2 linked regions of the Roseisolibacter agri genome follow. The main gene of each other region encodes a partner of the protein of the gene in region 2 in a complex. Links are inferred from orthologs where the notes say so. Each region holds a gene or a part of one and is shown on either strand. Other genes may lie near its edges.

The links. The genes of interacting proteins can lie anywhere in the genome.
Region 1: the proteins of dnaX (region 2) and dnaN are in contact, whole or in part, in a cryo-EM structure (PDB 8GIZ), measured with the Escherichia coli proteins. The link is inferred for Roseisolibacter agri from one-to-one orthologs.

Annotation. Positions count from the first base shown.
Region 1 is NZ_BRXS01000002.1:166,483-170,690, reverse strand. What follows is about bases 626-3,515. They hold dnaN (DNA polymerase III subunit beta), read right to left. Parts: upstream 2,682-3,515; coding sequence 1,569-2,681; downstream 626-1,568. Other genes in these bases: dnaA (chromosomal replication initiator protein DnaA), read right to left, coding at 3,063-3,515; rosag_RS05380 (acyl-CoA desaturase), read left to right, coding at 626-1,481. Outside these bases: rosag_RS05385 (TetR/AcrR family transcriptional regulator), read left to right, coding at 1-249; more of rosag_RS05380, read left to right, coding at 249-625; more of dnaA, read right to left, coding at 3,516-4,208. UniProt on the Escherichia coli protein: Confers DNA tethering and processivity to DNA polymerases and other proteins. Acts as a clamp, forming a ring around DNA (a reaction catalyzed by the clamp-loading complex) which diffuses in an ATP-independent manner freely and bidirectionally along dsDNA.
Region 2 is NZ_BRXS01000004.1:361,357-365,546, reverse strand. What follows is about bases 417-3,288. They hold dnaX (DNA polymerase III subunit gamma/tau), read right to left. Parts: upstream 2,845-3,288; coding sequence 988-2,844; downstream 417-987. Other genes in these bases: rosag_RS13800 (hypothetical protein), read left to right, coding at 3,039-3,288; rosag_RS13810 (YbaB/EbfC family nucleoid-associated protein), read right to left, coding at 499-813; recR (recombination mediator RecR), read right to left, coding at 417-470. In the rest of the region: more of recR, read right to left, coding at 1-416; more of rosag_RS13800, read left to right, coding at 3,289-3,311; rosag_RS13795 (DUF2339 domain-containing protein), read left to right, coding at 3,425-4,190. UniProt on the Escherichia coli protein: Part of the beta sliding clamp loading complex, which hydrolyzes ATP to load the beta clamp onto primed DNA to form the DNA replication pre-initiation complex.

The sequences.
Region 1 (4,208 bases), on a different replicon or contig from region 2:
GCCCTCGCGCGCTACCGCGCGTCGTTCCTGCCGCTGGCCGAGGCGGTGGTGGCGGAGGCGCCGTGGCGCTGGGGGCCGGACGGCGCGGCGGGGCTGGCCAGCGTCGCGGCCAGCTTCGTCGAGGGGAACGCGCTGCGCGCCGTGCACGACCCCTCCGGCTTCGACGCCGACCGCGCCATGGCGGCGCTGGTCACGCTCCTCCGCACGCCCGGCTCGACTCCCGTCTCCACGTTTCCCGACGCACCGTGATGCAGCACGCGCCATCGCCCGACGCTCGACACGAGCACGCCCCTTCGCACACGCACGACGAGCCGCACGACGACATCATCCACCCCTCGCCGCTGGCGTTCATCCTGGTGCACGTGGCGTGCATCGGCGCGTTCTGGAGCGGCGTGCCGGCGAGCGCGCTGCTGCTCTGCCTCGCGCTGTACGTGGTGCGGATGTTCGGCGTGACGGCCGGCTACCATCGCTACTTCTCGCACCGCTCGTTCAAGACGGGGCGCGTGATGCAGTTCGTGCTCGCGTTCATCGCGCAGAGCACCGCGCAGCGCGGGATCCTCTGGTGGGCGGCGAAGCACCGGCACCACCATCGCCACAGCGACACCGAGCACGACGTGCACTCGCCGCGGCACATGGGCTTCTGGTACTCGCACGTCGGCTGGATCTTCACCGCGCAGCACGACACGACGGACTTCGACAGCATCCCGGACCTGACGAAGTATCCGGAGCTGATGTGGCTCGAGCGGCATCCGTACCTGCCGGCGGCGACGCTCGCGATCGCGTGCTTCGCGCTCGGCGGGTGGCCGGCGCTGTTCGTCGGGTTCTTCTGGAGCACGGTGCTGCTGTACCACGGCACCTTCTTCATCAACTCGCTGGCGCACGTGCACGGGAAGCAGCGCTACGTGACCGGCGACGACTCGCGCAACAACTGGTGGCTCGCCGTCATCACGCTGGGCGAGGGGTGGCACAACAACCACCACGCGTACCAGCGCTCGACGCGGCAGGGGTTCCGCTGGTACGAGTACGACCCGACGTTCTACATCCTCAAGGCGATGTCGTGGCTCGGCCTCGTGTGGGAGCTCGGTGAGCCGCCGGCCGATGTCGTGCGCAACGAGCGGCAGCTGGGCCGCGCGGTGATCGAGAAGGTGTCGCGCCACCTGGCGGAGAGCTTCCACGCGCCGGCGATCGCGGCGCGGCTGCAGGAGTCGCGTGAAGTGCTGGAGCATGCGCTCGCCGACGCACGACACGCGGCGCAGCACGCGCGCGACGAGGCGGTGGCGAAGCTGACCGCGCGGCTGGCGGAGCTGCACCTGCCGCACGTGCCGACGCTGGACGAGCTGCGCGAGGCGGCGCGGCAGAAGTACGCGAGCTCGCCGTCGATGGAGACGATCGTGCTGCGGGCGCGGGAGCGGCTGCTGGAGGCGATCGCGCGCGAGCTGCTCGCGCCCTCGCTGGCGGGGCCGGCGCCGCTGCCGGCCTGACCGATTCGATGCGGGATGCACGAAGGGGGCGCTCCGAGTGGAGCGCCCCCTTCGTCGTTCGCGCGAGCGTCGTGCGCTCGGTCCAGCTCAATCCATCAGCCGCAGCGGCATCACCAGGCAGAGGTACTTCGCCGGATCGCTCCACCCCTCGGGCTCCACCGTCGCGGCGCGCTCCGGCGCCTTGAACGTGAGGCGGATCTCCTCGGTCGGCATGTAGCGCAGGATCTCGAGGAGGTAGCTGGCGTTGAAGCCGATGTCGAGCTGGTCGCCCTCGAAGCGGATCGGCAGCTCGTCGGCCGCCTCGCCCAGGTCGGGCGTCTGCACCGAGAACTTCAGCATCCCCGCGTTGAACGACAGGCGGATCCGGTGCGTCTGGTCCGACGCGATGACCGACATGCGCTTCAGCGCGCTCGTGAGCGAGCCCTTGTCGGCGATCGCGTACTTGTCGTTGTCCTTCGGGATGACCTGCTCGTAGTTCGGGTACGGCCCCTCGATCAGGCGCGTGTACACCGCCGTGAACGGCGAGCGGAAGCCGAGGTGGTTGTCGCCGCGCGCGATCTCCAGCTCCTCCTCCGCCGGGAAGAGGCGGCGGATCTGGTCGAGCGCCTTCGGCGGCACGATCAGGTCGCCCGTCGCCGCGCCCGTGGACGCGATGGGGAGCTCCATGCGCGCCAGGCGGTGGCCGTTGGTCGCCACCATGCGCATGCGCTCGGGGCGCAGCTCCCACAGCACGCCGTTGAGGATCGGGCGGCTCTCCTCGGTGCTGACGGCGAACGACGTGTGCTGGATGAGCTTCTGCAGGTCGCCGCTCTTGATGCGCCAGCTCTCGTCGAAGCGGACCGCGGGGAAGGCCGGGAACTCGTCCTTCGGCAGGCCGAGGAGCTTGAAGCGCGAGCGGCCGCACTCGAGCGTCACGCGCTGCTCGCCGGCGGCCGCGATCTTCACGGGCGAGGGCGGGAGCTCGCGCGCGATCTCCTGGAGCTTCTTCGCCGGGATCGTGATCGCGCCCGGGGTCTCGACGTCGGCCGCGACCTCCGTGCTGACCGCGATGTCCAGGTCCGTGCCCGACAGGCGGATCCCGCGCTCGGTGGTCTCGAGCAGGATGTTGGCGAGCACCGGCAGCGTGGTCTTGGCCGGGATGCTCGCCGCGACGGCGCTGAGGCCTTCCTGCAACTTCTCCCGGGAGATCGTGAAGCGCATGAGCGGCACGGGTGCCCGCGAGACGGGCGGTTGAAACGCGAGGAGTCGCGAGACCGACGGACGATGCCGCGCGGCTGCGGGAACGAGCGGTCGAGCGGGCGGGATCGTGCGGCTCGTCCACATCTGCCCAGGTCCGACTGGTACTTGCTGTTTTATAGATCTAGAAGACAGCAGTACCAGTAGAGGCTGTGGACGTGTCGAGAGCCGCCGGAAGTTACGCTGGCGTCGGCACTTTGCCAGTGGGAATCGGTCCGGCTCGATGTGGACGGCGGTGGGGATCGGCGGCCTTCTCCACGTGGCGGCACCGTGGAGAACCGCGGCGTGTGGAGTGCGGCCCCGCCGCTGTGGAGTACGTGCCCGCGATGTGGAAGCCGGTGGGCATCAGCGCAGGGTTTCCAACACGCGCCGCACCTTCTCCACGCGCGCGCGAAACGCCTCGTCCTCGGCCATCATCGCCACGGCGCGCTCCAATGAATGGATGACCGTGGAGTGATCGCGGCCGCCGAACGCGCTCCCGATCTCCACCAGCTGCAGCGCGAGCAGCTCGCGCGTGAGCCACATCGCGACCTGGCGCGGCACGGTGAGCGTCTTGGTCCGCGTCTTCGACTGCAGCCCGTCCGGCGTCACGCCCCACTCGGCGCTCACGGCCTGCTGGATGACGAAGGGCGTCAGCGGCGAGCCCGCGGGGATGCCGAGCGCCTGGCCGGGCGCGCTCACCAGCGTGCCGGTGCGGGCGGCGACGGCGAGCGCCTCGACGGCGCCCTCGGAGCGCAGCTTGTCGCGCAGCGCCTCGCGCGCCAGGTCGACGGTGATGTCGCCGCGCTTGAGCGAGGCGTACGCCAGCAGCTTGATGATCGACCCTTCCAGCTCGCGCACGCTCGACTTCACGTGCTGCGCGATGAACTCGAGGACCTCGTCGGGGATCGTGAGCTCGAGGTGGTCCAGCTCCGCCTTCTTGCGGAGGATGGCGACGCGGTGCTCGAACTCCGGCAGGTCCACGTGCGCGACCATGCCCCACTCGAAGCGCGAGACGAGGCGCGCCTCGAGCCCGGGGATCTCCTTGGGCGGGCGGTCGCTCGTGAGGCAGATCTGGCGCCCCGCCTCGTAGATCGCGTTGAACGTGTGGAAGAACTCCTCCTGCGTCGTCTCCTTCCCCTTCAGGAACTGGACGTCGTCGACCAGCAGGAGGTCGGTCTCGCGGTAGCGCCGGCGGAACTCGGCCGTCGTGCGGCTCTGGATGGCGGCGACGAACTCGTTGGTGAACTGCTCGGTGCCGATGTAGGTGATCCGCGTGTACGGATCGCGCTCCAGCATCGCGTGCGCGACGCCCTGCATCAGGTGCGTCTTGCCGAGCCCCGTGTCGCCGTAGATGAAGAGCGGGTTGTAGACCTTGCCGGGGGCCTGCGCGGCGCCCTGCGACGCGGCGGCGGCGACGTCGTTCGACTTCCCGATGACGAAGTGGTCGAACGTGTAGCGCGGGTTGAGCGGCGCGGAGATCGCCGGGGCATTCCCCAGCGTCGAGCGTCG
Region 2 (4,190 bases):
AGCTGGCGCTGCACGTACAGCGCGGTCGCCTCGCCCTCGAGGCTCGGATTGGTGGCCACGATCACCTCGCGAATCTCCCCGTCCCGCACCCGCGTCACGAGGCGGTCGATGGTCAGGTCCTCGGGCATCACGCCGTCCAGCGGCGACAGGCGCCCACCGAGCACGTGATAGAGCCCGCGGTACTCGCCCGTGCGCTCGATGGCGCCGATGTCGGACGCCTCCTCGACGGCGCAGATCACGCTGCGGTCGCGCCGCTGGTCGCGGCACACGGCGCAGCGCTCCTCCTCGGTGAGGTTGAAGCACTCGGCGCACGGGCGCACGCGCTCGGCCAGCGTCGTGAGCGCGTCGGCCAGACGGCGGCTCTGCTCGGGGCGCTGCTTCAGCAGGTAGTACGTCAGCCGCAGCGCGGTCTTGCGGCCGATGCCGGGCAGCTTGGACAGCTCGGCGGCCAGTTCGTCGATCGCGGACACGGCGACGTCGGGACTCGGCGCGTCCGGCTCAGAACGGGAGCTGGAACGGCAGGTTCATCCCGCCGGCCGCCTTCCCCATCTCCGCCTCCTCGAGCGCCTTCGCCTTCGCCTGCGCGTCGCGCACCGCGACGGTGACGAGGTCCTCGAGCATCGCGACGTCGTCGGCGCTGACGACGCTCGGGTCGATCTTCACCGAGCGCACCGCGCCCTTGCCGTCCGCCTCGACGGTGACCATGCCGCCGCCGGCGGTGCCGGTCACGGTCCGCTGCGCGAGCTCGTCCTGGATCTGCTGCAGCCGCCCCTGCATCTCCTGGGCTTGCTGCATGAGCTTCATGATATCCATGACCGAAAACCTAATGCGAGAGACGTGACCGCGGAGAACGGAACGGCGGAAGTCGGTGAGGCGTGATACGAAAGGGCGGACGCTGGCAGCTCGAACCTTCAGGCGCGATTCCGCTCCACCGTATCGCGCCGTTCCGTTCTCCGCCTTCTCGTTCTGCGCCGTATCGTCCTCCGCCTATTCGAGCAGATCGAGGTCGAGTGCGTCGATCGCTGCGCCGAGGACGGGATCGCGCCGGCTCAGCGCGGTCATGCGCTCGGCCCGCACCGTCTCGGTCGTGAGCCGCTCGGCGGGCGCGCCGCTGGCTTCGGGCGCCCGCACGATCACGCGCGTCGCGCCGGGATGCGCGCGCTGCACCGCGACCAGCACGTCGTCGCGCGCGCTCTCGAGCGCCTGCACGTAGGCGGGGTTCGCCTCCTGCAGCTCGATCGTCACCGCGCCTGAGGCCGCGACCGCGATGGGCAGGGCGTCCGCGAGCGCGGAGCCGATGAGCGGCCGCGCCGCGCGCGCGAAGTCGACCACCTGGTCCCACCGCTCGGCGAGCACCGCGACGTCCATCGTCGGGCCGCGCGGCGCGTCGGCGACGGCGCTCGGCGCGGCACTGGGCGCGGGTGCCGCGACGGGCGCCGGTCGCGTCGGGACGGGACGATCGACGGGACGCTCGACAGGACGATCGGCGACGGCGACCGCGGGTGCGGCGCGCTGCACGACCTGCGACTGCTCGGCCACCGCGGCGTCGAACGCGGCGCGCAGGCTCGCGCCCGGCGGCGCCGGCCGGCGCGCCTCGTCGGCCGGCGCGGGCGCGGGACGCGCGGGTGGACGCGGCGGCATTGCGGGCGCGCCGCCACCACCGCCACCATCGCCACCACCGCCACCACCGCCACCGCCGCCGCTCCCCAGCTCGCGCAGCAGCGACTCCAGCTCCACGCTGCGATCGAGCAGGGCGAAGCGCACGAGCAGCGTCTCCAGCAGCAGCTGCTGCTGTCCGCTCTTGCGGAATCGTGGCTCCGTCTCGACCAGCACGTGGAGCATGCGCAGCAGGTCCGCGGGCGTGAGCGCGCCCACGCGCGCGGCGAGCGCCTCGCGCGCGCGCTCGCTCAGCTCGGGCACGGCGCCGCCCAGCGACAGCGCGAGCAGCGCGCGCAGCATGTCGCCCAGCCCCGTGAGGAAGAGCGAGAAGTCGATGCCCGCCTCCGCGAGCCGCGCGACCGCGCCGAACACGTCGCCCGCGCGGCGCTCCGCGACGAGGTCGAGCACCGCGAGGTACTCGTCCTCCGGCACGAGGCCGAGCGCCTCCTGCACGCGCGCCGCGGTCACGTGCGCGTCCTCCCCGAGTGAGAGCACCTGGTCGGTGAGCGACAGCGCGTCGCGCAGGCCGCCGTCGGCGGCGCGCGCGACCATGCCCAGCGCATCGGGCTCGTACGCGACGCCCTCCGCGTCGAGCACCGCGGCCAGCCGCTCGCGGATCTCGGCCGGGCCGATGCGCTTCAGGTCGAAGCGCTGCAGGCGGCTCAGGATCGGCGCCGCGAGCTGCGCGATCTTCTGCGGCTCGGTGGTCGCGAACACGAACACGACGCGCGGCGGCGGCTCCTCGAGGATCTTGAGGAGCGCGTTCCACGCCTCGCGCGTGAGCATGTGCGCCTCGTCGACGATGTAGACCTTGTAGCGGTCGTCGCCGGTGGGCGCGTACATCGCGCGCTCGCGCAGCTCGCGCGCGTCGTCCACGCTGCGGTTGCTCGCCGCGTCCAGCTCCACGACGTCGAGCGAAGAGCTGCCGCTCCAGATGCGCAGGCAGCTGGCGCAGGTGCCGCACGGCTCGCCGTCCGCCTTCGCGCCGCGCACCTCGCAGTTGAGCGCCATCGCCAGCACGCGCGCGAGCGTCGTCTTGCCCGTGCCTCGCGGCCCGCACAGCAGGTAGCCGTGCGCCACGCGCCCGCGGGCGATCGCCCCCTTGAGCGTGTTGGACACGTGCGACTGCACGGCCACCGAGGCGAAGTTCTTGGGGCGGTACTTGCGCGCGAGGGCGAGGGACATCGGCGGGAGACGCGGTGCGCGGCGCTGAGCGCGGCCCGGTGCTGCCGCGACGCGCGGCGGCCGGGGTCGGTCGGCGCCGACGCCGGAATCTCGCGGCCGCCCCGGCGCGTCGCCAGCGGCTTGCGCGGCGCGCGTCCGCGACACCTGTGCAGCGCGACGCTGGCGGCGGCCCGCCCCGTGCACCACCGTTGGGCATGTCCCGCGCTTTCGTGAACGAGGACGCCGGCGGCGCCACGCCGCGCCGCGGCTACGGGCTGCCCGCCCGCGACGACCCGCGCTTCGACGAGGCGGCGGCGGCCGCGCTGCTGGAGGCCGCGCGCGCCGGCGAGACCGCGAGCGCCGAGGAGGCCACCGGCTACTACTGGGGCGAGCCGCGCCTGCACGCGCCGGTGCGCGCACTGCTGCTGCGCGCGCGCGCCGCCGGCGACGACCGGCTCGCGCAGCTGGCCGAGCGGTTCCTCCGCTGACGCTCCCGCCCGACTCCGAGCGCCTCGCACAGCTCGAGCGCACCGTCGCCGAGCTGCAGCGCGAGGTCGCGGCGCTGCGTGCATCGCAGGCGCCGCCCGCCGCGCCGTCCGTCGTGCGTCGCGCGCCCTCGACATCGGCGCGGCGCGCCTGGTCGCTGCGGCGCGGCCTGGGCACGCTCTCGATGCGGCTCGGACTCGGCCCGGTGCCGGCGGACGGCGCGGAGCTGGAGGCCCTCGTCGGCCGCTACGGCACCGTGGCGCTCGCGGTGCTGCTCATCCTCATGGGCCTCGGCGCGTTCCTGACGTGGGCGATCGCTGCCGTCACGCTCACGCCCACGACGCGCGTCGCGCTCGGCGCGGTGGGCGCCGCGGCACTGGCCGCCGGCGGCTGGCGGCTGCGAGTGCGCGACGAGGGCGGCGGCACGGGCACGCGCCGGTTCGGCGACGTGCTGCTCGCGCTCGCGCTGGCGGCGGTGCACGTGGACGCGTGGGGCGCGGGTCCAGCGCTCGGCCTGGTGTCGGCCGGCGTCGCGCTGGCGATCGCGGCGGCCGCGTCGGGCGCGGTCGCGTTCCTGGCGTGGCGGGAGCGCGACCAGGCGCTGTTCGTCGTCGGCGTGGGCGGCGCGGTAGTCGCGCCGTTCGTCACGGGCGCCGACACGGGTCACGCGATGGTGCTCGCGCCGTACGGCTGGTTGGTGCTGAGCGCGGGGGTGCTCGCGCTGCCGCACGGCAACGACACCGATGCGCACGCGCGGCCGGTGCGCTGGCGGCTCGCCGCGCGCGTGCTGGGGATCGGCGGGGCGCTGCTCGCGAGCGCGCTGCTGCGCGACGCGACGGCGGTCGCGGCGATCGGCAACCCCGCGGGCATCTGGCTCCCCG